DNA from 4 places in the Candidatus Clostridium eludens genome. Region 3 is predicted to be linked to each of the others. Evidence: riboswitches for the same ligand, from Rfam matches in the RefSeq annotation. Region 3 holds a riboswitch; each other region holds the start of a gene.
The links. A riboswitch is a leader RNA that binds a small molecule or an ion and turns the genes downstream of it on or off. The one in region 3 is predicted to bind S-adenosylmethionine.

Region 1: another riboswitch for S-adenosylmethionine. It lies ahead of nifB (nitrogenase cofactor biosynthesis protein NifB); the one in region 3 lies ahead of ACJDU8_RS12585 (O-acetylhomoserine aminocarboxypropyltransferase/cysteine synthase family protein).
Region 2: another riboswitch for S-adenosylmethionine. It lies ahead of ACJDU8_RS14230 (methionine ABC transporter ATP-binding protein); the one in region 3 lies ahead of ACJDU8_RS12585 (O-acetylhomoserine aminocarboxypropyltransferase/cysteine synthase family protein).
Region 4: another riboswitch for S-adenosylmethionine. It lies ahead of metA (homoserine O-acetyltransferase MetA); the one in region 3 lies ahead of ACJDU8_RS12585 (O-acetylhomoserine aminocarboxypropyltransferase/cysteine synthase family protein).

What each region holds. Positions count from the first base shown of each region.
Region 1 is NZ_JBJHZX010000021.1:53,101-60,778, reverse strand. It holds gene ACJDU8_RS14495 (nitrogenase component 1) at 1-468, opposite strand, end outside; gene ACJDU8_RS14490 (nitrogenase component 1) at 497-2,011, opposite strand; gene ACJDU8_RS14485 (ABC transporter ATP-binding protein) at 2,071-2,898, opposite strand; gene nifB (nitrogenase cofactor biosynthesis protein NifB) at 3,014-4,285, opposite strand; SAM riboswitch class I at 4,461-4,564, opposite strand; gene ACJDU8_RS14475 (nitrogenase component 1) at 4,671-6,020, opposite strand; gene ACJDU8_RS14470 (nitrogenase component 1) at 6,190-7,678, opposite strand, start outside.
Region 2 is NZ_JBJHZX010000020.1:87,632-95,309, reverse strand. It holds gene ACJDU8_RS14240 (MetQ/NlpA family ABC transporter substrate-binding protein) at 1-267, opposite strand, end outside; gene ACJDU8_RS14235 (methionine ABC transporter permease) at 293-961, opposite strand; gene ACJDU8_RS14230 (methionine ABC transporter ATP-binding protein) at 958-1,737, opposite strand; SAM riboswitch class I at 1,916-2,019, opposite strand; gene ACJDU8_RS14225 (acetate uptake transporter) at 2,353-2,970, shown strand; gene ACJDU8_RS14220 (DUF4317 family protein) at 3,032-4,189, opposite strand; gene ACJDU8_RS14215 (GAF domain-containing protein) at 4,205-4,714, opposite strand; gene ACJDU8_RS14210 (RNA-guided endonuclease InsQ/TnpB family protein) at 4,879-6,108, opposite strand; partial or broken gene ACJDU8_RS14205 (MerR family transcriptional regulator) at 6,164-6,241, opposite strand; gene ACJDU8_RS14200 (FxLYD domain-containing protein) at 6,683-7,678, shown strand, end outside.
Region 3 is NZ_JBJHZX010000017.1:73,992-81,669, forward strand. It holds gene ACJDU8_RS12580 (nitrogenase component 1) at 1-1,321, opposite strand, end outside; SAM riboswitch class I at 1,477-1,577, opposite strand; SAM riboswitch class I at 2,072-2,177, shown strand; partial or broken gene ACJDU8_RS12585 (O-acetylhomoserine aminocarboxypropyltransferase/cysteine synthase family protein) at 2,338-3,665, shown strand; gene ACJDU8_RS12590 (ABC transporter substrate-binding protein) at 3,690-4,694, shown strand; gene ACJDU8_RS12595 (ABC transporter permease) at 4,718-5,770, shown strand; gene ACJDU8_RS12600 (ABC transporter ATP-binding protein) at 5,767-6,555, shown strand; gene wsfD (glycan biosynthesis hexose transferase WsfD) at 6,666-7,678, opposite strand, start outside.
Region 4 is NZ_JBJHZX010000030.1:30,496-38,173, forward strand. It holds gene ACJDU8_RS17970 (trans-sulfuration enzyme family protein) at 1-903, shown strand, start outside; gene metA (homoserine O-acetyltransferase MetA) at 975-1,889, opposite strand; SAM riboswitch class I at 2,037-2,142, opposite strand; gene ACJDU8_RS17980 (YhgE/Pip family protein) at 2,227-4,383, opposite strand; gene ACJDU8_RS17985 (YhgE/Pip family protein) at 4,401-6,569, opposite strand; gene ACJDU8_RS17990 (hypothetical protein) at 6,908-7,399, shown strand; gene ACJDU8_RS17995 (hypothetical protein) at 7,565-7,678, shown strand, end outside.

The DNA of each region.
Region 1 (7,678 bases), on a different contig from region 3:
AACACAAGAGGTTGCAACAAAAATTGCTTTAGGATGATGCCTCTCCCAAGCATCCCTTATAGATCGTTCTAATTTTTCAAGTGCTCCAAATACCATATCTGTTTCCTTTATATTAGTATTAATTACTTTCATATTTTCTACAGGTAATTTTCTATTTGCAAGGCCATTACGATATATAGAATTACAAGCTACCTGGCTGGTTCCACAACCTATGGGAGAATGTTGAATTAAAATTGCATCTCTCACCTCTCCTGCCTGACACTCCACCATTCTTTCACTACAGCTTGACCCCTGGGTAAAAGGACCTATGGCTTCACAAAGCCTCTTTCCTCCATTACCTTTACATCCTCCACAGGTATATGCCGAATCTTTAGAAAGCTCTGAAGTTCTTCCGGTTTTCCATCCAATTATAGTGCCAAGGCGTTGTTCACGGGTCTTTACCACAGAAGTGTTTAAGTTAACTTTCATAAATTATCATCCCCTAATAACTATTCCATTAAATTTGCACAAAACTATTTTTTTCTAATATATACGGATCTTTCTGCTCAAGCCACCATTTTGTATAAGGCAGCTTAGTATGCTCTGATAAATCCTGATGAAATCTTTTATGCTGAAGTATTTCCAAAATGGTTTCACCTAAATTTAAAATTCCGCTGTAGCCTATGGCATGGTGTTCATCTCCCAGTGGAGCTGCAGGAATTCCCATTCGGGAGGCCAGAGGGGCTAGTCCATTATGCCTGATAAGAATAAAATCTGGGTTTACATTTTTAAGCAACCCATAAAACTGAAACTGCTGCCTGTTACTTACACTAAAATTAGCAACATCCTCATAGTTATCCACTAGGAATTTAAGAGTATCCTTGCTAGAATCATTATTGTCATATATCGGGTCATGGTGAAATACTAAAGATCCATCTACCTGAATTCCAAGTTCTTTAAGCACTGCAATAAGCCCATGAGAATAAGCTGAACCTGTAGCCGCATAACCCTTTTTACCTTTTAATAATTTTTTAAGTTCTTCTATTTTAGGTGCTATTCTTTTATGTTCTTTTTCTATATATATTTCCGCTTCTTTTTCTCTATGTGTAACTCTTGCTAACTCTCTTAACCATGCATCCGTTCCTGCGATTCCATAAGGTTGAGGTGCCTTAACTTCAGGTACTCCAAAATGCTCTTCTAAAGCAGCCGCCATATAAGAACCTAAAGTGTTACAGAAGGTAACAGTAGCTGCAGCTTCTGAAAGCCTTTCTAAATCTTCCACTTTAGCTAAATCTATAACATAGTTAACTTCAAGTCCTAACTCTGCCAGCATAGGCGTGAATACATCACTGCCCCAAAGGTTAATTATATTTACTAAATTCTCTTGTTTCTTAGGATTTTTTCTAACTAGCTGCCTTAAAATTCCATGCTGGGTAGCGTCAAACCCCGTGCTCCAGTGCTTCGATCTAAATCCTTCACAATACATAGGAATAACCGGAATATTAAGTTCTTCCTGCATTTTGGTGGCTACACTATCTACATCCTCTCCGATTATTCCTGATGCACAGGATGTTCCAATAAATATTGCCCTGGGATGATGTCTATCCCAAGCATCTCTTATAGACCGTTCCAATTTGTCAAGTGCCCCAAATACCATATCTGTTTCTTTCATATTGGTGTTAATTATTTTTATATTTTCTATAGGCAAATTTCTAATAGCAAGTCCATTTCTATATATAGAATTATAGATTACCTGACCAGCTCCACAGCCTATGGGTGCATGCTGAATTAAAACTGCATCTCTTACATTTCCTGCCTGACATTCTACCATTTGCTCACTGCAAGTAGAACCTTGTGTAAAAGGCCCTGTAGCCTCACAAAGCCTCTTTCCTCCATTTCCTTTACAGCCTGCACAAGTAAAGGCAGAGTCTTTAGAAAGCTCTGAAGCTTTTCCAGTTTTCCAGCCAATAATAGTCCCCAGCCGCTGCTCACGGGTGTCTACTACAGAAGTATTAAGATTGAATTTCTTCATATGTTATATCCTCCCTTGATTTAACTAATAAAATACAATTGTTGCCAAAATTATAATTTCTAAATCACATATTTTTTATCATTATCATGAAGTAATTCCCATATTCGATTTCTATTAGAATTAAATTCTTGAGACATCCTTACATTAACGGTGCTTCTGGGCCTTGGAAGGTTTATTTCAATAATCTCTTTAATCCTGCCTGGATTAGAAGCCATTACCACTACTCTATCCGCTAAAAATACTGCTTCTTCAATACTATGAGTTATAAATACAATAGTTTTATTAGTTTCTTCCCATATATTTAACAATTCTTCCTGAAGCAGTTCCCTAGTTTGGGCATCTACTGCAGCAAAAGGCTCATCCATAAGTAAAACATCAGGATCATAGGCTAAAGCTCTTGCAATTGCTACCCTCTGTTTCATACCTCCCGATAACTCATGTGGATATCTTTTTTCAAAATTGCTTAATCCTACAAGCTTAATAAATTTATTACTTATTTCTCTTCTTTTATCCTTTGGTACACCTTTTATTTCAAGGCCAAATTCAATATTTTGTTCTACAGTTCTCCAAGGAAACAGTGCATATCCCTGAAAGATAATACCTCTATCCAGATCTGGTCCTGTAATCAATTTATCATCTATATATATTTCGCCTGATGTAGGTTTAGATAATCCAGCTAGAACATCTAAAAAAGTTGATTTTCCACATCCACTAGGCCCTACAATAGTTATAAATTCTCCTTGTTTTATTTTTAAATTCAAACTATCCAGAGCTAAAAATTCATCCACTTTTTGGTTACCTTCAGATTTTATATTATAAAATTTCTGTACATCTTTAACTATAATTTTATAATCATCAGGCTTTAATTCTTCAACTACTTTACTCACTTAACTCCCCCCCTCTAATCTTCAACTACAAAATTTGGTGATGAATCTTTAGTATATTTATCAAATTTATTCACTTTGGCTCTTTCTTCTGCATTTGGAATACTTTTAATGTTTTTTACGAATCTTTTTCAAGTAATTCTATAGCTTTTTTTATGCCCTGTTCTATATTAAAATACATTTGAAATACCTTTATTCCCTTTTCACGTAATTTGCTTAAAGGCTCAAAACCTATTCTTAATACAAGTACTGCATTGCAATCCTCTATAGTTCTTAAAATATTTGATATTTTATTGTCATGTCCGTCACATTCCTCTATGCCATTGCAATATTTATTTATAATTCTTTTTTCCTTAAATTCAATCTTTCCATTTACTACATCGTATATATAGAATTGTGACACATGTCCAAAATGTGCATCTACATTTACGCCAGACTTAGTTGCAACTGCAAATCTATAATTACTTTCCTTGTAAAGTTTTCCTTTATTTTTAAGATCAATTACATTTTCTCCTTTAAAACCTTCTTCATTGTCACCTCTAAATTCACCGGATATATCCTTATCTAAAGTTCCTATTGCATCTGCTCTACATTGTTTGCAGTGATACATCTGCTTTAAATCTAGCTGGCATTTTTTTCTCATATCATTTAGCTCCAGATCACTCACTGTAGGCATATTTTCAAATACACTGTCTTTAACCGGTATAAGAGGCATAATATTTGTCATATATGCTCCACATTCCTTAACCTTTTTCACTATTTCAGGAATGTGATTACTATTGATTCCCTTTATCATTACAATATTTACCTTGCATATTACACCCTTTTGAGTAATATACCTAAGACCTGACAATTGATTATTCAATAATATATTTCCTGCCTCTTCCCCTTCAAGTACATTGCCTAAATAATTAACAAATTTGTATATCTTTGCACTTATTTTAGGATCAACTGCATTTATAGTTATAGTCACATGAGTGACTCCCAGTCTTATTATTTCATCTGCATAAAAAGGCAGCATCAATCCATTAGTAGAAAGACAAAACGTGATATCCGGCGATTCCTTTTTTATTAATTCTATAGACTTTTTAGTTTCTTCAAAATTTGCCAGCGGATCTCCCGGACCTGCTATACCTACCACAGTCAAATTTTTCACTTTGTTTTTTACTATATTAAATTTATCTCTGGCCTTTTTAGGTGTTAAAACTTCACTGGTTACTCCCGGCCTAGTTTCATTCACACAATCGTATTTTCTATTACAAAAATTACAACTAACATTACACTTTGGTGCTACAGGAATATGCATTCTTGCATACTTGTGAGAAATACAGTTGTAACATGGATGCGTTAATGTCCTCTCCTCTATACTTCTTGCAAAATCTACACTCATATTTTATTTATCTCCTTTCTAGATAACTTAAATATAAAAAAAGACTAAATAAACCGAATAAAATTCAGTTTATTTAGTCTCCAGTGTGTCTGGTCAACTAAAGTATCGAAATTAATATTATATAAGTAAAAAACTTCTCACAGATGAAATGTAAGAAGTTTAAATCTTTCTTAATATCTCATCTTTCAGGTTACCCCGCAGGAATTAGCACCATTGAATAAATAATATTCAGGTTGCCGGGCATCATAGGGCCAGTCCCTCCGCCTCTCTTGATAAGAAATTCTATATTAAATTTTAATCAACTTTAAGTTTCTTTACTTATTGATGATACTATACAATTTTTTAGATGTTTTGTCAATAGTTAATTTTTTATAATTATTATTTTTTATTTTCCACCTACAGTTGACGTATAAATTCTCTCTATCAACTGCAGGGCACCTCTATATCCTATATGACATCTGTTCAGTACTACTGTCTCAGAAGAAGGCGGATCTATTTCTATTAGTAATGCATTTTTTTCTCGTGCTACATCAGATTCCCATGATGAACCTAATATCAATGGAACTCCTGAACCAAAATCGGCTTCTGAAAGTGATTTTTCTGCAAGATAACCATCTTCAATATATTCTACTTCCACAGATACACCTTCTGATAGATTCCTAAATTCCTTACTTATTTTCTCTCTAAATTGCTCTGGCGGATTATCCGTAATGATTTGCTTTACAGGTATAAGTCCAACCTGATCTGATAGAAATTTTGTATAGGCAAGTGTATACGCACTGTCTCCTACAACAGAAAATCGAGAAGGCAAGCCGTACCAATACTCTGCAAAAAAGTGTGAAAAAGAATCTAAAAAATAATAATACAATTCTGCTTCTTCTGCAATGAACGCTTCTGATTTTTCAGCATCGATTCCTGCATATTCAACTAATTGTCTTATAAAAGCAGTAGTAGCTTCCTCACCAATAGGTATTACAGGAATATGCAAATAAGGCTGATTATATTTTTTTTCTAAATGTTTCGCAATATTCACTCCTACCCACGGTGATATTACAAGATTAAATTGTGCTTTAGGAATTTCCTTCCATTCCTTCGCTCCACCACTTTGTGGTCCAAAAAGTACATTTACTTCAAAACCTACGTTCTTTAAAATCCTTACAATCTCCAGATAGTCTCCACGCCAATTTGTATTAAAAAAAGGTGTCTCAAACCACAAATTAATTAATCCTTTTTTCTTTTCACCTTTATAATCTCCAACGAATTGGTCTATGATTGCTTCCACAACAATTTCATGACCTATAAGGTTTGAACCTTTGAAGCCAGCTGTATCTGCATACACTATAGGGTAACCTGCCTCACGGTATTTCTTTACAATTGCTCCAACATCATCTCCTATAAGTTCTCCAGTGCAACCTGTAGCTACCACAAATAATTCACCCTTGTAAATTGCTAAAACTGATTTTATTAAATCATCAAGTTTTTTTTCACCTCCAAATACTATATCATTCTCACCTACATTTACACTGGCAACATTACCTCCACCAGTACTGGTAGAACCTTGAAAACCATTTTCAAATCCCATAAAAAAATATTGTTTGTACATACATCCCGGACCACAATTCGCAATTGGAACACCATTCTTAATTGCTACTGCAGTATATGCACCACCCACTGCACAAGCATAATGGGGATGTACTATTGTACTACTTTTTTTATTTATCTTAGTCTCAGCCACTCTAATCCTCCTCATATATTCTTAAGAAATTTTTTTTACTACGTTTTCGCAGTTTTTTATTTTTTGATTACTTTATTAGAGCTAATAGTTAGAGGATCACCTGCTTACACAGTGTATCCTAAATTACTTAGTCCTGCCCGTCCATAACCAAAGTGTCAGTGCAACTTACTTACACAGTTTTTGCTATTTCATCAAACACTTCAAGTTTTACTCTTTCATCAAGCACTTCAGGATGCTTTGCAAGCAAAAATGGATCATTTTGGCTAAGCCACCATTCATTATATGGACTTTTAACGTGTCTAGAAAGAACCTCATTAAACTTCTTTCTTGCAAGAATATCTAATAGAACCTCACCTGTCCGAATTATTCCATCATAACCAACAGGAAAATGCTCATCACCCATGGCTAAAGATGGGATACCAAGTTTTGCCGCTTCAGGTGCAAGTCCTTGATGTCGAATTATTACAAAATCTGTCTTTACTCGTTTAAATAGGGCATTTAGTTGGAATGCCTGTGTTTTACTTACTGTAAAATTAGGAATATCTCCGTAAGTGCTTATAAGTTCATTCAGCGTATCCTGATTCTCATGTCCACCATCATAAACAGGATCGTGATGGAATACCACAGAACCATCAACACCTATCCCTAATTCACGCAAAACTGAAATAAGACTATGTGCATAAGATGAACCTGTCATAATAAATCCTTTAATTCCTTTAAACTTTTTGCGCAATTCTTCAATTTTGGGAAGTACTTTTTCATGTTCGTTCTTTATATACTCTTCGGTTTCTTTTTCTTTGCCAACAATTTTACCAATTGCCCTGAACCAGGCATCCGTACCTGCAATTCCATAAGGCTGAGGTGCATCAATCTGTGGAACACCAAAATGTTCCTCAAGTGCTGTAGCCATATAAGAACCAAGTGTGTGACAAAAAGTTGCAGTAGCCACAGCTTCCGATGCTTGGGCAAGTTCATCATAGCTTGCCATATCTATCATATAATTTACTCTCAGACCAAGAGGTTTTAACATTTCTGTAAAATAATCAGTTCCCCACAAAGCTACGATGTTAATTAAATCTTTTTGCTTTTCAGGTTTACGTTTTACTATTTGACGTAAAACTCCATGCTGTGAAATATCAAATCCAGTACTCCAGTGTTTTGATCGAAATCCTTCGCAATGTAAGGGAATAACTGTCACTCCAATTTCTTTTTCCATCTCTTCTGCAACACTCTCTATATCTTCACCTATAATAGCAGTAGCACACGCCATGGAAATAAAAATTGCCTTAGGATTAAAACGTTCCTTTGCATCTCGTATTGTTTGTTTTAGTTTATCCGAAGCACCAAAAACCATATCATTTTCCAAAAGATTTGTGCTGTAAATCTGTAAATTCTGTGGTGGTTTATTTCTTCTTCCAAGTCCCATGTTAAAGGCAAGATTAAACCAAGGGTTATCTGCCGAACATCCAATTGGAGCATGCTGAATAAGTACACAGTCTGTAATATTTCCTATTTGACATTCAACAATAGCATTAGCACACATCGTCTGTTGATTCAACGGTGAATTTAATTCACACAACCGACAAGCTTTCTGTTTTCCACAACCATCATGTTTTCTTTGACTTCTCAATTCATAGTTTGATTCCTTCCACAACTCA
Region 2 (7,678 bases), on a different contig from region 3:
TATTTGTTTTTCCTGTAAAGCTGGATTTAACTCATCTTCGCTATCTAAAACAACAACTTGTAAATCTATCCCCTCCTTTGCTAATTCAGGTTTTATATGATTTAATATTTCTGCATGAGGCACTGCTGCTGCTCCTATTTTCACAGTGACCTTGTTACTCTTGCCATTTCCACTACTAGTATTTTTTGAATCTCCTCCACTGCCACAACCTGACAATAGCCCTATGGCTAGTACTAACAATAAAGATACTATACTTTTTCTTTTCATATTAATTTATCCTCCTTAAAAATAATTAATCAAATTTATACCTTTTTTTATTCACATGCTTGGAAATACGGTCTCCTGAAAATTGTATGAACTGTACCAGACAAATTAATATCACCACTGTAGCTACCATAATATCTTTACGAAATCTCTGATAACCAAAACGTATTGCCAGACTTCCTAACCCTCCTGCTCCTATAACACCAGCTATGGCAGTAAATTCAATAATGGATATAATTGAAATTGTAACTCCCTTTACAAGAGAAGGAAGGGCCTCTGGTATTAAAATCCTTAATATAATCTGAAATGGTTTTGCGCCTACAGATAAGGCTGCTTCAATTTTCCCCCATTCTACTTGCTCCAATGATGTTTCAATAATTCTAGCTAAAAGAGGTGATATTCCTATAGATATAGGTACAATGGCTGCTTTCATGCCCAATGTAGTCCCTACAACTAATCTAGCTAATGGCAGTAGAACCACAATTAATATTACAGAGGGAAGGGATCTTACTGCATTTACTATAGTAGCCAATATCTTATTTAACTTTTCATGTTCTAAAATATGTCCTTTTTTAGTAACAACCAGAATAATTCCAAGCGGCAGTCCTATAAGTAAGGCTATACCACCAGCTATAATTACCATTTCTATGGTTTCCCATAATCCCTTCATAATCAAAGATTTAAAATCGTCAGTCATATTACCCCACCTCCAGTACATGCAGAATTCATACTGAGATTTCCCATTATTTTAACAAACTTTTTAGCAGTATTACTTTTAGGATTTAAAAATACTGAATTTGTACTTCCTGTTTCCACAATACTACCTTCTTCGATTACAGCCATATTATTACATATATATTTAATAACATCTAGCTCATGAGTTATAAGTAGGATAGTTAAATTAAGTTTCTTATTTATATCTTTTAAAAGTTCCAATATAGAATAAGTAGTTTGCGGATCCAATGCCGAAGTAGCTTCATCACTTAACAAAACATCTGGCTCATTGGCCAGAGCTCTTGCTATACCCACCCTTTGCTTTTGACCTCCACTTAATTGGGCAGGATAGGACTCTATTTTATCACTTAACTCTACCAAATCTAATATCTCATGTACTCTATCTTTTATTTTTCCTTTAGGATAGCCAGCTATCTTTAGAGGGAAAGCTACATTTTTATATACAGTCATTGAATGAAACAAGTTAAAATCTTGAAATATCATTCCAATTTTCTTTCTGGCTTCCCTAAGTTCATCTTTACCCATAGCTGTAATATCCTTATCTCCAATAAATACAGTACCAGAGGTAGGTTCTTCAAGTCTGTTCAAGCAGCGTATCATAGTAGACTTTCCAGCTCCGCTGAATCCTATAATACCAAAAATATCTCCTTTCTCAATTTTAAGATTTATATTTTTTAAAACTTCAACTTTACCATTAGGTGTATTAAATGTCTTATTTAAATCTCTTATGCTTATCATAATACCTACCTTTTTTACCCCCTTTCTTTAATACTTACTTAAATATACCAAAACAAAAAAGACTAGATCTTATATTTATAAGTTAAGATTTAGTCTCCAGTTTTTCTGGTCAACTTTTAAAGTTCAGTTAAATTATAAAAAACCCAAGGTAAATCCTTGAGTTTAAATTCCAATGATTTACTCATCTTCCAGCTACAAGCTGCAGGAATTAGCACCACTGCATTATAAAATGCTGGTTGCCGGGCTTCATAGGGCCTTTCCCTCCACCTCTCTTAATAAGTTCATTTAAATATTTAATATTGTATTAAATATTATATCAATAATACTTAATCATGTCAATATTTTTTATCGTATAAATCCAGAAATTTACATTTACAAAGTTCAATCTTCATTGTTAAATCTTAATTCTCAATTAGAAATAACCTATACCTACTACTAAACCATTTAGCGACTTAAAAATTCTATTGTTATAAAAAATTAAATAAATTCCATTCTCACCCGGGCAAAAAAAACTAAATTTATGAAATTTCAAAATTGACTTTACAAATGCATTTTTTTTTGATACATTATGTATGTGTAAGCGTTTTACAAATATAACTTATAAGGGGGACTATTATGAATTCAAATGAAACTCAACACATCAAAATTGCCAACTGCGATCCATCTGCATTAGGATTATTTGGACTTGCTGTGGTAACATTAATAGCTTCTGCAGAGAAGCTTGGCATCACCGAAGGGACTTCTCTTATAATTCCCTGGGCCATATTTTTAGGCGGTTTTGCCCAACTATTTGCTTGTATCAACGATTCTAAAAGACAAAACACTTTTGGAGCGACAGCATTTGGAGCTTTTGCATTATTCTGGTTCTCAGTAGGCATGACATGGATGATGGGCGCAGGTGTATTCGGAAAGGGTATTACAGTTGGAATGGATCATAAGCAGTTAGGATTTGCATTTATAGCATACTTGATATTTACTGTATTTATGACCATAGGAGCAGCTGAGACCAACAAGGTACTATTCTTAGTTTTCTTTCTTATAAACTTTTTGTTTATAGGATTAGCACTCACTTATTTTGGCATTTCACCAAAGTTTTCTATTAAACTAGCAGGAATAGCTGAATTATTAGCATCACTTATAGCTTTTTATGGTTCCGCTGCTGCTGTATTAAACCCTCACTTTGGAAGGGAATTTTTACCTACAGGAAAACCTTTTGGCATATTTAAAAAATAGGATTATAATTAAGTTTACATGAGGATGTATTTATTAAATACATCCTTATATTTATAAGATATTAGATATGTTTTTCTATTTGCTCTGTTTCCAAATCAAGTCCATCTAGGACCATATCCTCTTTAAGTTCTATCAATAGACACTTTTTACCCCATTTATTAACTACCTGCTTTACACTACTTAAATCTCTAGGGCTTATAGTTATATTAGTACTCTCATTTTCTATTTTTATAGATTTACTTTTAAAATCTGGTACTACATTTCTCACTTTAAATTCATAATCTCCTCCACATACTTCCTCAAAAGCACTTCTGACTATTTGAGTGTCCTCTACACCACTCTCTTCTAAAACCCTAGTTACTTCATTTATATCCAAAGTAGGTTCTTCTTCCTCTTCTTCAATTTTTTCATTTATTATCTCATATATATCCTGCATAATATGGGGTTTTATTTTACCTCCCAGTGCTGTACATAAAATCGCATTAAAACTCTCCTTTTCCTCTAGAGCTGTAGGCTTAATAGTACATTCCAATACTTTTTCTACAAAAGTATTGTTTATATTCTTTGATTTTGAAGAATAATATACTATTTTATTTACATCTACATACTGAGATGTAAAACTAGGAAACATGAAACCTTCTACGGGAGAATTTAAATTTATAATCATATCTACTGTAGAATTAGGTTTGAACCTCATTTCCGTATAGTCAAATTTTAATACTTTTTTAGGTATTTCAACTTTATTTATGCTGCATAATATAACCTCTATAGCTTGTACACAATCATCTAAGGATTCTTTTTTTGTCTTATTGGAACTATAGTATTCTGCCCTTGTAAAACTTATAACTATATCCGTATCATAAGTATAATTTTTAGAAATTTTATCTACTATTTTATCAGCAAATTCAGCTATACCATCCCCTCTACTTAAGGCTTCATATAATATATACTGGGTATCTTCCCCTGATTTTTTTTCACTTACATTTTTAAAATTTAATTCAAATATTTTGGAGTCTAAAGCTCCTGTAAGTATCTTTTTAAAATTATCTAGATAAAGTTCTCTTTTTTCCACTTCCATCATTTCAAAATATTCCAGCTCTCTGGTTATTATTTCTCCATTATCTTTTTTTAAATATATACTATAAATCTCCTTAATTGTAAGCATATAGCTTCCCAATTTAAATTCTTTCCTTATGTTTGATAAATCTTTTTTATTCATATCTATCTCCCCACTCTATTTAAATGAAACTACTTTTTCCCAATTTACATATTTATTTAAAATTTCAACACACTTTTTTAAATACTCTACTTCAACTTCTTTAAATCTATCTATTTCGGGACTATCCATATCCAGTACTCCGTATATCTTATTTTCTTTAACTATGGGAATTACAAGTTCTGAATTTGAGGCACAGTCGCAGGCTATGTGACCTTCAAATTTATGTACATCACCTACATTCAAGATCCTTTTCTCTTTTACTGAAGTGCCGCAAACCCCTCTTCCAATCTTAATTCTACTGCAAGCTGGCATTCCCTGAAAGGGTCCCACCACCAATTCATTATCTTTAATCAAGTAAAACCCACACCAATTCAATTTATCTACTAATGCTTTTATAAGAGCCACCGAATTACATAAATTAGAAATATCATCTAACTCATCTTTTACAAGAGATTCCAGCATAGTAAGCATATTATCATACTTTTCTTTTTCATTCATTTTATTAAAAATATTTATGTCAAACATATTTACCGTTACACAAAATCTACTAAAATCTAATGTTTAGAGATTTTTCCTTATTCAACACAGCCTGTTTTGTTATAAAAACTACTCCAGTTTGACATGTTGCTCCAAAGGCTTAAATTCCTGCGTAACGAACAGTACATATCAGCATTATTTTGTTAGTGATATTATGCTGATTTTTTATACCTTGAAAGATTTATTGACGCATTTTTATCCCTATCAATCTTATGGTTACATGATTGACAGATAAAAACCCTGTCTTTAAGTTTTAAATCTTTCTTAATTTCACCACAACATGAACAAGTCTTTGATGAAGGATAAAACCTATCTGCTTTTACAAACTCAATGCTATTAAATTCACATTTGTACTTTAAAATGTTTATGAATTTATGAAAACATTGTTCTTGTATTGCTTTGGATAAGTGACGATTTTTCATCATACCTTTAACATTTAAATCTTCTACAACTATCCTTGATGGTTTGATTTTCACTATCTCGGTAGTTACTTGATGTATATGATTTAAACGAATATTTGAAAGCCTTCTTTGAATAAGTTTTATTTCTTTCTCCAATTTCTTAATGTTGTTTGTTTTAGCAAATTTATAACGGTTTTCACCTTCCTTTCCTATTTGAATTTTACTCTTTTCATACTTTCTTGAAACTTGTCTCTGCTTTCTTTTAAGTTTCTTTTTTAGCCTTTTAACTTCTTTAGACTTATTAATATTTTTAAATGGTTTATCTATATTTGAAGCTATTGCTAAATCTTTTAATCCCAAATCCACACCTATTGATATATCTGTTTTTTCTGTTATTGGCCCTATTTCTTCTATGCCGACTGATATATACCAATACTTATTATCATTAGTTATTCTTGGACTAGTATATTTAACACCTGTAGGTATTCTACCTTTTTCGGCAACTTCAACCCAGCCAACTTTCTCTATTAAGACCTTATCTTCTTTAACCTTTAATTTATCTGTATCATTATAAAATGATATTTTTGATTTTTTTCTACTTTTAAGTCTTGGAAAATCTTCAAAGTCACTAAATGTTAATGGTTTACCATTTTTTATTGCTGATACTCTATACCTATATCCATGTTTCTTACTTTCATTATGAAATCTATCTATTGCCATACATACATCTTTAACAGCCTGTTTTGCAATATTATTTGACACATGGTAAAGCCAACTAAATTCTTCTGTCTGTTTTAATTTTGTAAGTTCTTTTCTCAAAACACCATTAGATATTTTATTTAATTTACCAGTTCTCTCAAAATGTTGAATTTGTTTATTTAATGCCCAATTAAATATATATCTGGCCGTCCCTGCTGACTTCCACATCTGTTTTTCCTGCTCTGCTGTTGGCAGTAATCGTACTTTAATCGCCTTTATCATCTTCCAACAACTCCTTAATCATCTTCTTTGTTTTAGATGTAGAATAAAAGTTCCTTTTTTTGTGCCAGGCTCTTAGTGTTTGGAGTGTTTTACCTATTAGTTCTGCAAATTCACCTATTGAATAATATTTCAAGTTAATCACTCCTTGAAATAAGAAAAACATGAAATTTAGTATTATTCAATATATTTTTATAGATTTGTATAGATTTATTTCAACTGTTATATACCTCCCTTTTTACCAAATGTCAACTAAATTCATTATTATATTTTAACACAATACTTACTTAATTATAATATTATACCTTTTATGCTTTAATTAAAATTTTTTAAATTATAATCCAGGCAGTAAACAAATATTTTATACGCATCTTATACATATATTTACATAATGTAATAATACTTGCTATAATAAAATTAATATAGTACAAGTATAAAATTTTTGGTACAATAAATATACAACGTAATAAATATTTAAGACACTTTAATCTTCAATATTTATCTAGATTTGATACTTCAGGATATAATAGTTGTACTGAGTATCAAAATTAATACAGTGCTAAGGAGAATACTAACTATGATATTTTGTTCTAAATGTGGAACTGAAGTTTCCAATGAAGCTGTATTTTGTCACAGTTGTGGATCTAAGCTGGAAAAAGACCTAGAAAAAGAAAATAACTTAAATGGCAGCACTATTAAAGTTCACAAAATTAGACAAGCTTTAAAACAAACAATAAAAAAAGATCAAATGAAAGCTTTATCCCCAGATAAATGTGCAAATAACCTAAAAGTTACTTGTTATAATAAAGAAAGTAAAACTGAAAATCATGCTAAACTTCCTTTTTACAAAAATCTGAATACAATTATTCCTCTTTTATCTATAATATTTGTGATATTTATAACCTCTGGTTACTACTTTTATGAAATAGCCCTTTCAAAAAACATAGAAAAGAAAAGGATAAGTGCTGAAAGTATGGCACTTCAAGGTAATATATCAAAAGCCTATGAAGAAATAAGTAAAGCTTTAAATTTACGACCTAATAATCAAACTTTAAAAGCTGATAAAGAATTTTTACAAGATGGACAAACAGTAAATTCACATATAAATGTTGTAGACAACTATATTAAAAAGAAAAATTACATACAGGCTTTCAATGAATTGGATGAAGCCAGCAATCTAATATATAATAAGCAAGGAGCTTTTTACTCTATGCTAAATAAAAACATAGAAGGCAAAAGAATGGCTGTAAATGTAATACAGATAAAAAGTGAAATGAATAACAAAAGTAGTATAGATGATTTATCTGAACTACTTACTAAAATATCCACTTACAATATAGAAGAAGCTAAGGAAACCGCAAAAGAATTGAGAAACAGAATAAGCAGTGTAGCCTATGATACTGCAAATGAATACCTAAAAAACAATAATTTTACTTCTGCTCTGGAGATCATAAATAAGGGAATTACCTACAATCCAAATGATGAGAAGCTAATTAACTTCAAACAGACCATATTAGCTGAAAAGGATTCCTTCGAGAAAGCTGAAAAAGATAGAATTCAACAGGCAATGACT
Region 3 (7,678 bases):
GTGCAAATTGTTCATCACCCATTAAAAATGTTGGTATTCCCAGTTTAGCACCCCATATAGACATACCTCCATGCCGTGCTACAAATATATCTGGTTTTAGCCTATTAAGAGAATTCACCAACTCATATGCCTGTTTATTACATATATTAAAGTGTTTTATATCACCATAAGTTTTAACCGCATGATCTAAACTTTTTCCACTTTCAAGTTTATTATCATAACAAGGATCGTGATGGAATATGGATGAGCCTATAACCTCCATTTTAAGATCTCTTAAAAGAGAAATTAGACTGTGTCCATGGGCTGCACCAGCTGTAATATAGGCTCTTTTTCCACTTAATTTTTCCCTTAACCTTTCAAGTTCCGGATATATCCTATCTTTTTCTGATTTAATTAAATCCTCTACCTCTTTCTCTCTTTTTGTTATTCTTCCAAGTTCTCTAAACCATTTATCTGCTCCTTCTATTCCATAAGCAGGCGGTGCCTTAACTTCTGGTACCCCGTATTCCTGTTCAAGTGATGCGGCTAGATAAGTCCCAAGTGTAGGACAAATCTGTACAGTAGCTGCTGCTTCAGATATTTTCTCCAATTGTGCAATTGTAGAAAATGGAACTATATAATTGGGTTTTAAGCCTATTTTCCCGAACAATTCAGTAAAAATATCACTTCCCCAAAAATTAATTACATTTACCACATCTTCTCTCTTTCTAACCGGTGGTTTTACTATTTTTCTCACTATTCCATGGTATGCAGCATCAAAACCTGTCGTCCAAATTTTAGATTTGAAACCTTCACAAGAAATATACACAACAGGAATTTTAAATTGTTCCTGAGCTTCCTCAGCTACTCTATCTACATCATCACCTATAATGCCGGAGGCACAGGAAGTTGTTATAAAAATTGCATTAGGCTTAAATCTGTCATACGCTTCTTTTATGGCAGCCTTTAATTTTTCTCCTCCTCCATATATAGTGTCATTTTCAGTTAAATTGGTACTTAATATCCTAGCGTTTCTAAGGGGAATATTTCTTTCTATCTGGCCCACCCTATTTGTAAAATTAAAATCCGAAAAATCAGCAGAACACCCCACTGGAGCATGGTTTATAACAACTGCATCTTGTATCATAACTAATTGACACAATGCATTACCTGAACTACAGCCTAGACATTGACTGAAAAAATGTTTTCTGTCACAAAGTCTGCCTTCTTTTGCCATACTACAAAGTTCAGATGCATCCCCATAAAATCCTGTAATGGAGCCAAGTCTTGACTCTCTAATTTCAACCTCTGGTGACTGTAATTTTATATTAATACTCAACATTATTACCTCCTATAGAATTTTAACAAAAAAGACTATGCACAGCCTCAACAAGTGAGGCATGGTACATAGTCTCCAGTCTATCTGGTCAACTAAATATTATTTAAAAACGAAAACTTCCTACAGAGAAACCATAAGAAGTTTGATTACTTTTTACCTTCTCATCTTTCAGGATTTATCCTGCTGGAATTAGCACCATGAAACAAATTCAGGTTGCTGGGCATCATAGGGCCAGTCCCTTAACCACTCTTGATAAGAATATTATTTTATTAAAGACTAAATTAACACTTATTATATTATACATATATTGTTTTGTCAACAATATGCAAATGATTCAAAGGCAATAATATCTTTTTAATATCTAATTTAAATGTCTCTACCTAAAACTGCATATGTTATATTGTTATAATGTAGAATGTATACTCAAATTGTAGCTATAATACTCAAATTGTAGCTATAATATGTTCTTATTTTTTAAGTGTTTTATAACTTTAACAATAGAATGTTTTATTGTGCCATATAATAAAAACATAACTAAAAAAATCACTAGCAAAGAACAAAATATAGTTGGTAGATAGCTTTTCATTACAAATACCTACTTTCTAAATTAATAATAACCCATTTTATATGATATCATATTAACTTAAATTTAAATTATCACTCATCCTTAATCTGCAGCTGTCTTTAATATTTAAAATATTAGCCATTGACAAAAACTTAAATTGGGTATTATAATTACATTAATTTAGTAAAATCTTATCAAGAGAGGTGGAGGGGACTGGCCCTATGATACCCGGCAACCCAAATTTATTTTATTTAACGGTGCCAATTCCAGCAGGTGAATCCTGAAAGATAAGAAAAATAATTTTTAAATTTTCAAGTTGTTTTTCTTATAAAACAACTTTTTTATATTTATAAAAATAATGAATAGATTAGCTGACCAGTAAACTGGAGGTTGGATCCTATTTAGGATGCAACCTCTTATTTTTATACAAATAATTATTTAAGGAGGTCTTATGATGTCAAATGAAGGTTTAAAATTCGACACAATAAAAATAAGAGGAGGTTATAATTCTGAAGAACACAATCATTCCGTGTCAGTACCTATATATGAGACAGCAGCTTTCGACTTGGGTGGAACCGATAGAGCACAAAAATTACTGTCATTTACCGAATTAGGATTCATATATAGTAGATTGAGTAATCCCACTATATAGATATATTAGAAAAGCGCTTAGCTGCTTTAGATGGTGCTGCGGCAGCTATTGCATTAAGTTCAGGAATGGCCGCCATAACCTATACACTCCTCAATGTAGCAGAAGATGGTGGTAGAATACTTACCACCCCTTATTTATATGGAGGAACATTAGATGGACTAAAAAAAATATATCCAAAGCTAGGTATTAAAATAGACAAATTTCATGACATAAATAATGCTGAAGCACTTTCAAAACAGATAAAGCCAGATACAAAAGCCATATTTGTAGAAAGTATCAGCAACCCTAATGCCATTGTAGCTGATATAGAAACTATTGCAAAAGTAGCTCATGATCATAATATACCACTGATTGTTGACAACACACTGGCTACTCCATATCTTCTAAATCCAATAAAATACGGTGCCGATATTGTTATATACTCAGCTACTAAAGCACTTAATGGACATGGAAATGTAATTGCAGGTTTAATCCTTGAAAGTGGAAAATTTAATTGGGGCAATGGAAAATTCCCTCAATTTTTGGAACCTTATTATACTTTAAGAGGTACCGGCAATACTCCAAGAAATTTTATCGAGGTATTTCCTGAATTTCCGTTTATTTCAAGGATAAGACTAAATTATTTAAATTATTTTGGTGCAGCCTTAAGCCCCTTTGATGCATATCTTGTACTTTTAGGACTTGAGACCTTATCTGAAAGGATAGAAAAACAGTTATCAAACACTAAAAAAATAATAGCCTATCTCCAAGAAAATGACAATGTGGAGTGGATAAAATATCCTTCTTTAGTCACCAGCACTTATAAAAAACTCTCAGAAAAATATTTACCGAAAGGTGCCGGATCGGTCTTTTCATTTGGTATTAGAGGTACAGATAGTCAAATAGATGAATTCTTAGACTCAATAAAACTTTTCAGCTACCATACTAATATAGGTGATGCCAGATCTTTAATTATAAATTCACCTAAGACTACACATGGCGAGCTTACACCTAAAGAAAAAGAAATTTCAGACATACCTTATAATACAATAAGACTTTCTATAGGTCTTGAAGATCCAGAAGATCTAATCAATGATTTAGATCAGGCATTTGAAAAAACTTTTATAAAAAAATTTCCAAAAGCATTATAGATATAAGAATGTAAAGGAGTCATTATGAAAAAATTCAAAAAGATATCAATAGTTATATTTATGCTTATAACAGTATTCACCTTTTCTTCATGTGGGGAAAAAAGCAATTCTTCTTCTACGGGAACGGAAAAATATAAATACGGTAAGCTGGAAATCCAGGCTCTTGGAGGTGGAGTGTGCGGTGCTCCAGCTTACATAGCCAAAGAAAAAGGATTTTTTGCTAAGGAAGGATTTGATGTAACTCTTGTAAGTGGAACTTTTGAAGAACAAAAAACTGGACTTGCAAGTGGAAAATTTACTGTTACCAATGGTGACTTTCAATTTTTCCCTTCGGTTCAACAGGGTCTTGATATTAAAGTTATAGGCGGACTGCATAAAGGTTGTATTAAATTAGTTGTACCTCCTAATTCACCAATAAAAACTGCAAAAGATTTAAAGGGAAAGAAAATAGGTGTAGATGAAATAGGTGGAACACCTATGGCTATCACTAGCGTTGTACTGGCTAATGCAGGCATCAATCCAACCTCAGATGTCCAATGGGTACCTTACCCACTTGACCAATTAACAAAAGCTGTAGATAAGGGTGACGTTGATGCTTTTGCAGCATGGGATCCATTTGCTACACTAGCTGAACGAGATAGCAACTACCGAGTAATAACGGATATTGCAGAAGATCCATTATTCAAAGGAAAATCATGTTGTTTCTTATATGCTTCTAATAAAGAAATTAAAGATAACCCAGAGAAAATTGCTGCTCTTGTGAGAGCCTATAAAGCAGCAGATGATTGGATTGCAAAAAATCCTGAAGAAGCTGCTAAAATTGAAGTGGATAAGAAATACGTATCAACTACTGATGTAAAATTAGTCACTCAGCTTATCAAGAACTATGATTTCGAATATACTACGGATGCTGCCAAAGATGATGTTAAATATTTCGTGAAGCAATTAAATAAAACTGGATTCTTAAAAAAGGATACAGATCCTGATAAATTTGCTGATGATGTATACTATGATGTATCAGCCAAATAAAAATTAATGTAGGGAGGCTTAAAATGAGTATTTTAAGTGAATCTGTAGATTCAAAAACTATGCTTAAATCAGAAGCTTCATCAATCAACACTGATAATGTAGTTCCAATTAAAGTACCTGACACAATAAATTGGAAACCCAAATCAAATACATGGCAAATTCTGCAGATTATAGCTTTCATTATAGCTTTAATCGTGAGTTTTTCTATACCTACAGTTCAAGTTGTTAATGTTATTCCTTATAGAATAATGCTGATACTATTTATACTATTTTTAGGAATACGCTATATTATTTCATTTTTTAATGAAAAACTAAAAGCAAAAATTAATCACAAATCTCAATTTTATTTTACCATAGGAATTGGATTTTCAGTATGGGATATGTTATCTACTAAAACCAATATTTTACCGCTTCCATTTTTTCCGGGTCCAGACCAGATAGTTCAGGTACTTGTTGATGATCGAATTACACTTTTAATAAGTACGGCCTATTCCATAAGACTTTTAATTCTAGGATTTATAATAGGCACAATTCTAGGATTGGTAACAGGAATTCTAATGGGATGGTTTAGGCAGTGGTATTACTGGTTTTTCCCTGTACTTAAAATTATAGGAGTAGTTCCTGCAGTTGCATGGATACCAGTGGTAATGATAATATTTCCATCTACACTATGGTCAGAAGTATTTTTGATTGTGCTTTGTGTATGGTTCCCTGTAGCTTTTATGGCTTGTGGGGGCGTAGAAAATATACCAAAGTCTTATTTTGAAGCAGCTAAAACTTTAGGAGCAGATGAGAAGTTTTTAATATTTAAAATAGCCATACCAGGTGCCATGCCATCCATATTTACAGGCATTTATACTGCTACAGGACTCTCCTTTACTACACTTGTAGTTTCTGAAATGGTAGGTGCAAAAGCAGGCTTAGGATGGTATATAAATTGGGCCAAAGGGTGGTCAAATTATGCAAAAGTTTATGCAGCCATAGTTGTAATGGCAGTAGTTTTTTCCATTGTGCTCGCAATTATATTTAAAATCAGAGATAGGATACTTATATGGCAAAGGGGGCTATTAAAATGATACCAGTTGAAAATATCCAAGCCCAAAATAATGCTTCTATTGAAATAAATAATGTAACCAGAATTTATATAGATGCAAACAAAAATCTAGTTGAAGCTTTAAGAAATATATCTCTCAGTATTAAAGCTGGAAAGTTTATCTCATTTATAGGCCCCTCCGGGTGCGGAAAAACGACTCTTCTGAGACTTATAGCAGGGCTTGATAAACCCCAATCTGGAGAATTATTTTTAAATGATAAAAAAATAGAAAATACTAATTTTGAAAGATGCTATGTATTCCAACAGGCAAATCTTTTTCCTTGGGAAACTATTGAGAATAATATTGCCTCAGGACTGAAGGCCAGAAAAATTTATAAGGAACGTAAAAATGAAATTAAAGAATATATAAACCTTACTGGACTTGACGGATTTGAAAATTCATATCCTCATCAAGTTTCTGGCGGTATGGCCCAGAGAGCTTCTCTTGCACGTGCACTTATTAATGAGCCTAAGGTATTACTGCTGGATGAGCCCCTGGGGGCATTAGATGCCTTTACAAGAATGGACTTACAGGATAAATTAATTGAATTATGGCAAAGGAGGGGAACTACTATTTTACTGGTTACACACGATGTAGATGAGGCTATATACCTAAGCAATAGAATAGTAATTATGACTCCGCGTCCTGGAAAAATAGAAGAAATTGTAGAAGTAAAAATTAAAAGGCCAAGAAATAGAAACAGCTTGGAGTTTATTAAACTTAGAAAAGAAATATTAGATAAACTTCACATAGCTACATCACACTAAAATACACCAACTTAGCTCAAATACACTAAGTTTAGTTTTAATTTTCCCCAAAAGAGCAAAAATACCTATTTTAATAAAGGAATTTTTGCTCTTTTTAAAAACTACCCTTTTTAATAATTTTTAGAAGTATCTTTTTTTAAAATTATAAACTTTGATATAATATGTAAACACCACAGAATAGCCACTACAACCATAACATCATAACATAAATTTAATAGAAACAAATGTTTACCGAAATCGCCATAACCAGAACCTATAACCGGTAAAATAAGCTGTGAGGCTCCTGATAACAGTATAAATAATAATAGTAACATAAAGAGTCGTAAAATTTTATCCTTATTTCTCATAAAACAAATGATTATTATACAAAAATAACTAATTGAAAATAAAATAAAAATATAAATATTACGGTGTAATCCGGGATATTCATTTATAAGATTTGTCCTGAATGTATTTGCTAATTTATGTGAACTATATTGTCCCTTAATGAAGTTCCATCTTCCTAGTTCCGAAAAGTCATAAGCATTATTTGCTGAATCAACAATTCTTTTCCAAAGCCTGAGGGGATGCTTTAAATAAAAACCCAATATCTTTACAGGTGAAATATTAGGATAGAATTCCCTTAACATTTCTTCTCCCAGCGGATCATTTTTAGAATGTCTATTATAAAAAGATTTTCCATTAAAGACCACAAACTTCTTATTTAATCCAAGCTCCTGTAAATCCTTTTCTGGATTTTGGGAATCTGTTAAAATACCTAAAAAAACTGCCTGATACATATTATTTTGATTCATTCTGTCTGTCAATGAAATATAGGCAGCACTGCAAAGTATAAATACAAGTAGTGAAGATATTATAATACACTTTCTATAGGTCTTCTCTTTATAACAAATGAATAATCCTATATAAACTATAAACATAAAAATAAATAATGGAATCTCCTGTGCTTTAGATGTCAAGAAGCCTGCAGATGCTATAAAAAAATATATAAAATGTTTTGTTGATGGTTTTTCTTTTGTTATTAAATTTAAATAAGTACCTATACTCAAAAAAAAGAATACAATAGTTCCTGCTTCTCCATAGAAAGAATTAAAATAAGATATATATGATATATCTGTAAAAA
Region 4 (7,678 bases), on a different contig from region 3:
GTATTCTTTACCTTTCTAAATAAGGAAGCGCATGTGATTTGTTCTAATGTATCTTATATAGCAGTTTATAGGTTATTAAATGAATATTTACCAGATAAATATGGAATAGAAGCAAGCCTTGTAGATACTTCTAATTTAGAAGAGATAAAAAAAGCAATACGACCAAATACAAAGCTTATTCATATTGAGACTCCAGGAAATCCTACTACTAAAGTAAGTGATATTGAGGAAATAGCTAAGATTGCAAAATCTATTGGAGCTTTATTAAGCGTTGACAGCACTTTTGCATCTCCATTTTTACAGAATCCTCTACAGCTTGGAGCTGATCTTGTTATACATAGTTTAACAAAATATATAAATGGACATGGAGATGCTATGGGAGGTGCAGTAATTGGAAAAAAGGAGCTTGTGGACAGAATAAAGCGCGAGGCAATGGTTAATCTTGGGGGGGCTATAAGTCCGTTTAATGCATGGTTGATTATGCGTGGAGTTGTAACACTTCCTCTGCGTATGAAACAGCATAGTGAAACTGCACTTGAGGTTGCCAGGTATTTAGAATCAAATCCATCAATAAAGTTTGTAGCATATCCTGGACTAGAGAGCCATCCACAGCATGAAATTGCTAAAAAACAGATGAAGATGTATTCAGGAATTATTTCTTTTGGACTTAAAGCAGACGTTGAAACCCATAATAAATTCATTAATTCTCTCAAGCTAATCATTCAAGCTGTTTCTCTGGGTCATGATGAAAGCTTAATTGTTTACACCGGTCCAAACGATGAACGGATTAATTTTTATCCAGAGGAATTTAGAGGAGGATATATTAGATTTAGCATAGGATTAGAAAGTGCTGGTGACATTATTTGGGATTTAAAGCAAGCATTAGAAAAGTGTGGGTTATAGAATTTTATATCTGAAGTAAATATTAAAAAGGCATGAATGCCTTTTTTATTTTTACTTTATTGTAAATACTGCTAAAGTTTGTTTAAATCATAAGGTGTTTCCTGATATACGTAGTAGTTAAGCCAGTTTAAAAACAACAGGTTGGAATGACTTTTCCAATTTGCCACTGGTTGTTTACTTATGTCATTGTCGGGAAAATAATTTTGGGGTATATCTATAGGTAAATTTTGTCCAATATCTCTTTCGTATTCAGATTTTAATGTTAAAGTATCATATTCAGGATGTCCCGTAACAAAGATTTGGCGGCCACCTTTTGTTGACACTATATAGACACCGGCTTCTTTTGACTCAGAAAGTATTTCTAGTTCATGAACTTTTTCGATGTCCTCCCTTTTTACAAAGGTATACCTAGAATGTGGTGCAGAAAATACATCATCGAAACCTCTAAAAAGTTTAGTATTAGCCCTGTTAACAGTATGAGAGAAAACACCAGATAATTTTTTATTGAGAATATATTTTGGAATTTTAAAGTGATGGTAAAGTCCTGCTTGAGAGCCCCAGCATATATATAAAGTTGAATAAACATTTGTAGTACTCCAATCCATAATTTCAGTTAATTCTTCCCAATAATCAACATCTTCAAATTCAAGTTTCTCTACAGGTGCACCTGTTATTATCATACCGTCAAATCTTCTGTTTTTTATTTCTTCGAAAGTTTCATAGTATTTAATAAGATATTCTTCAGCAGTGTTTTTTGAACTATGAGATTTTGAATACATTAAAGTTATATCAACTTGTAGCGGTGAATTACTAAGTAGTCTTAAAAGCTGTATTTCAGTAACAGTTTTAAGGGGCATTAAATTCAATATAACTATATTAAGTGGTCGTATATCTTGTCTTGTTGCGTGAGTTTCATTCATAACAAATATATTTTCAGCTTTTAACGCTGTAGAGGCTGGAAGATTGTTAGGTATATTTATGGGCATAAAATCCCTCCTTAAATTATAATAGTTTTAGTGGCAATCAAATCTTATTATTCTAATATTCAAATTTTAATTATGGGGTTAAAATAAATAAAAGTTATTTTTCTATAAGAAAAATAACTTTAACGATAAACCAATTTGAAACTATTTTCCTTATCTCTCAGAAATAATCTGCTGGAATTAACACCATACATTTTAATAAAATGTTGGTTGTCGGGTTTCATAGGGCCAGTCCCTCCACCGCTCTTGATAAGATTTAATTTGATTTTACACCATATGATATACTAAAATTTCCTTTTTGTCAATAATTAATTTGCCAAATCTATTTTTATATAGGTCTTTAAAGTCCTGATTCTCTAAATTTGTGCTCTGAATTTTTTATTAAATTATGCAAAGGTCTTTTTAAAAGTGATAAAAACAGAAATGCACATGAAAAAACAGCCAGTGCTATAAAATCTTTAAATACATTTTTCTGTAAGGGGCCCCATATAGCTTCTCTGAAGCCATCTATAGCGTAGGTAAAAGGCCAAAATGGTGCCAATGTACCAAATATTTTTGGAAGGGTCTGTATAGGATAAAGTCCCCCGGCTCCTGCAATTTGAAAAACCATAATTATTACAGCAATAGCTTTGCCAATATTACCAAGTATTGACGCCAGTGTGAATATTATAATTGTAAATGTAATACTACAGCCTAGTGACACCAACATCATAAGAGGCATATTTTGAGGGTAAACTTTTAATATATATACATCTCCCAGGGTAATAATAGTAGTTTGTATGAAAGATAATATTAAAAACAAACTTAATTTTCCAAAGTATTTGTGTTTTAAATCCAATTTTTTTTCATTTTCGAAATCTTTGCAGTCTAGTGTTAATATGGAGGATAATAATAATATGCCTACCCAGATTGCCAGTGTAGTATAAAAAGGTGTTACTGCATAACCGAATAATCCTGAATTATAAACTTCAATATTTTTTACATTTACTGGTGATGAAAGCAAATCGGATAATTCATCTGGATTTTTCCCCATAAATTCTATTATTTCATTTAAATTTTGTTCGTTTAAATTTTGCATTTTACTGCTTAATTCATTCAGCTTATTTTGAACATCTTCCAACTTTTTGCTTAAAGCATTTGCCTGGTCAGAGGATGCTTTACTGCTTAATATACCTGAATTAGCCAGTGTATTTAATTGTGGCACAAGAATTTTTGTTGATTCTAATATTGAATCTATATTATTTAAGTTGTTTGTTAAGTTGTCAGCTACAATATCCATTGCCTGGTAGGTATCGGAATAAAAAGCATTAGATACAGAAACTGCATTCATGGATATTTCATTGTTTAAGGTAGAAAGTTCATTTATAACTGAATTGATACTGTCTTTAGATGAATTACTGCTAATTAATGTTTTTAATTGGTTTAAATATGTTTTTTCAGTTTGTATTGAGCCTTTTAGTCCAGTAAGTGAATCTATAAGCTCACTTGTTCCATTATTAGGTATAAAATCATTAATAGACTCAAGAATTTCTAGGGTGGTATTTATTTCTTTTACTAAAGAATTGTCTAAATTTAGTAATTGGTCTATTATAGTAGTACTTAAATCGGTACTGACATTTATATTATTTAAATTTATTAGGAGATCCTGTATCTGGTTATTTAGTGATTGAATTTCATTTATATCGTTGTTCAGATTGTTCTGTGTTGAATTCAATGTTTGTTTGGTGGATAAAACTAACAATTTGCTTTGTGCTACAATACTTTGAAGGCCGTTAATTTGTTCTAATAGTTTAGGAAAATCAGCTTTTTGAGCATTTAGATATTGCTGTAGGTTTTCTGAATTAGAATTTATTTCTGCTATATACTTTTTTATGTCATTTATACTGGAAATAGTTTCAGGAATAGTATCTTTTAATTGTACAATTTGTGGCTTGTCACTTTCTAATTTTTTTCCCATAGAGTTTAATTGTTTAAAAACCTGCTCACTTGCTGTTTTTATGAAGTTGCTTTTTACTTGGCTTATTAAATTAGTTTTTGCTGAATCTGTAATTTTGGTAGCTACGGCATTTAATTTCTCATTAGATCTGTATATAATGCTAGGTTTTTCAGGACTTGATGTTGTAAGACTTAACATTTTACTGGAAAAATCCTCAGGTATTTCAATTAATGCATAGTATTCTCCTGTATTTAATCCGTAATTTCCCTGCCATTCATCTATAAAAATCCAATCGATAGTTTTATTTTTTTTCAATTCTTTAACAATTTCATTTCCGATATTTATATTTTTTTCATTAAATTTGCTTCCATTATCTTCATTAATTATGGCAATGGGAAGCCTACGGGTATTAGTCTGGCTATAAGGATTCCAGGAAGCTTTAATATTAATCCATGCATAGAGGGAGGGTAAAAAACAAAATCCTAAAATTATTATAAGTACTGCTGGGATTTTTATTATATTTATTAAATCTCTTTTTAATATTTTAAATACATTTTTCATATGTGACCTCCCGTGAGCTATTCTCCTATACCTGAATCTTTGAATTTAACTTGAAATTTATGGATCTTATTGTGTAATGGTTCTTTAAGGAATAAGCCAATTAATATAAAAAATATTGATATCAAAAATAATGCTATAAAATCTAAAACTACAGTTTCTATAAGGGGCCCTGCAATAGCTTCTCTGAAACCACTGACTGAATAAGTAAACGGAAATAAAGGCTGTAATATTCTAAAAATTAATGATTGAAGCTGTATTGGATAAGTTGCACCACTTCCTGCTATCTGTATTATAAGAAGAATAATAGAAATAGCCCTGCCCAAATTCCCTAATATAGATACTAAAGTATAGGTTATTACTGTAAACGTAAGGGCTGAGGCAAGTGAAACCATAATCATAAGAAAAACATTTATCATTTGAACATGTAATAAAATTTTATCGCCTAATGAAACTATAAATCCTTGTATTAGAGCTAGGGTTAAGAAAGTCAGTAATTTGCCTAAGTATTTTTCTTTTAAAGTTAAATTTTCATCTCCATTAAAAGGGGCCACATCTGTTTTTAATAATGTTACAAGTAAAATAGAACCAACCCATATGGCAAGTGCTGTATAGGTAGGAGCCATGGATGAACCAAAATTAGAAACTGTGTATATATTTTCTTCATTTACATTAAAAGGACTGGATATAAAGTCTCCCATCAATTCCGGGTTGTTTTGTAATATAGTAATTATTTGTATTATATCATTGTTTGTAACCAGTTTTAGCTGATTGCTTAATCTATTTATAATATCTTTGAATTGGAGAAATTTATTATCTAATTTTCCGGAATATATAGTAACTAATTCACTTCCATGCAGTAAAGTATCCATGGAGTTACCTCCCTGCTTATTGAAATCTTGAACAGATTTTAATATTGCAGAAGTATTGTTTGTATAATTGGCTAGATTACCAGCTATTGAATTTAAAATACTCCTTGTGTTTTTATTATATTCATTTTGTGCATCTATTAATTGCAAGTTTATATTGGCTATATTATTTGTCATGGAATTTAATATATTTTTATTAATTTCATTTGTACTATTAAGCTCCTGCTGTAAGTTATTTATGTTGTTTTTTTCACCTTTTAAGGAATTTTGTGTATTTCTTAAGGATTTCAATAAATTTGATACTTCAGTGTTATTGCTAAAATCATTAATTTTATCCAGAAAATTTATAATTGGATTAATTTCATTAATTAGTATATCTAACTCATATCCAATTTTATCTACAGTAGAATCTACACTTGAGGAATTTGCCTTTGAGATTAAGGAATTCAAATTGCTTATTAAGCCTTGAGTTCTATAAATATCACCTCTTGCGTTTTCCAAGTTAACTGCAATATTGTCAAAAGAATTATTCAGTGAAGGCTGAATTGAGCCTATAAAATTTTTATTGTTTTCATCATTTTGTGATAGAATATCTATTCCTGAATTCATTAAGGGAATATCAGTTTTCATTTCAGTTAGTATTGAAGTTAAGTTATTTGAATTATTTTTTATATTTTCAAGCACATATGTTATAAGATCTATATTGTCATTTAAGGTTATTATGCCATCTTTTAAATTAATAATATCTTCCTTGTTCTTATCTGCATCTTTTCCAACTGTATTTAAAAAAGAAAAAAGGGTTTTATTAACAGAATAGATAAAATTAGACTTTATTGAATCTATCAAGGTGTTTTTGGCAGAGTCAGTAATTTTAGATGCTAGTGGACTATTTTTTGTATACACTTTATAAATAATCTCTGGTTTTTTAGGATTATCTGAAAGTATACTTACAAGATCTGAGGAAAAATCTTTTGGAATTTCTATCATTGCATAATAGGTTCCATCTAAAATGCCTATATTGGCATTTTTAGAATTAACAAATTTCCACCCAAGTTTTTTATTGGCTTTTAAATTGTCTACAATATTATTTCCTGCATTTAACTCTTCACCTCTAAAACTTGTCCCATTATCATTATTAACTATTGCTATAGGAATAGTGCTGGTTCTAATGGCTGCATAAGGATCCCACACAGCTTTTATATTTATCCATGCATATAGAGAAGGAATAATACATGATCCTGTAATAATTAAAAGTGCTATTGGGTTTTTAATAATACCTCTCATATCTCTTTTAAATATTTTCATAATATTTCTTTTCATATTTCAACACTCCTGTAACTATGCTGTTTCATAATTATGTGTAATTTATACAATTATATTACTGACTAGTCAGTAATATAATTAAACATCTTTTTTTTATTGATGTCAATAAATTAAACAAAAGAAACTTACTAGTTATTATATATATTTATTCTTCTATAATTTCTATTTATTATTCATATAGTTTTAAATTTTGGTAGTATGGTTATAGTACTAGTTATAAATTGTTAACAATATTGACACATAAATGTAATAACTATTTAGTAGTATGTAAAAGTATTCATTAGTGCAAATTAGTATTAAATGGCCTTTTAAGGCAGAAAGGGAGATAAATTATTATGAAATTTAAAGGTAAAAATGTATCTAAAAAATCAGGAAGATTTTCTAGTTCAATTGTTTTTTACATTGCTGGGATAGTTACAGCACTGCTTGGAATTGCATTATTAGTGAATAATATTATATTATTTAGAAAAACTTTGAATCAATATGTAGCTCAAGGGTATTCTGCTAGTGTTGTACTTCAACAATTAATACCATCTCAATTGTTGCCTGGAATATTTGAGCCAATAGGTGTATACGGCGGAATTGCAGTTATTCTAATGGGCATAGGTATAGTGAATAGAAAATTTTCAAAATATTTAACTAAAGTTTATGAGTGTAGTGATAATGCTGAAGATAATACTGAAGAAAGTATTCTGGATCAAAATGTTATTGAAGTAGGAGATGTAGAAGCTTTACAAAATGAAGAAACATCACAGCAAAGTGAAACTATAGAAAAGATTAATGAAGAAATTAGTGTAGAGGATAATGAAAAAATTAATAAAGACTGATTAAACATAAAAAAGTTTTATTTTTTTATCTAAAGTCAGTAAATATCAAACATATAATATAGGTTTTATTATATAGAAAATGTGAAAAAATCAATTATGTTATTTCAATATTTGAAAAAAGATTATATAATTTAATTAAAACAAAAATATGGGGGATGTTTACTGATGGATTGGAAAGAAAAATTTGCTTATGATTTATGCTGTAAAGCGATTGACAAGGAAAAGGCATTAAGTGCAATTAATAATTTTGCGGCTGAAATGGAAAATGTATTAAACATG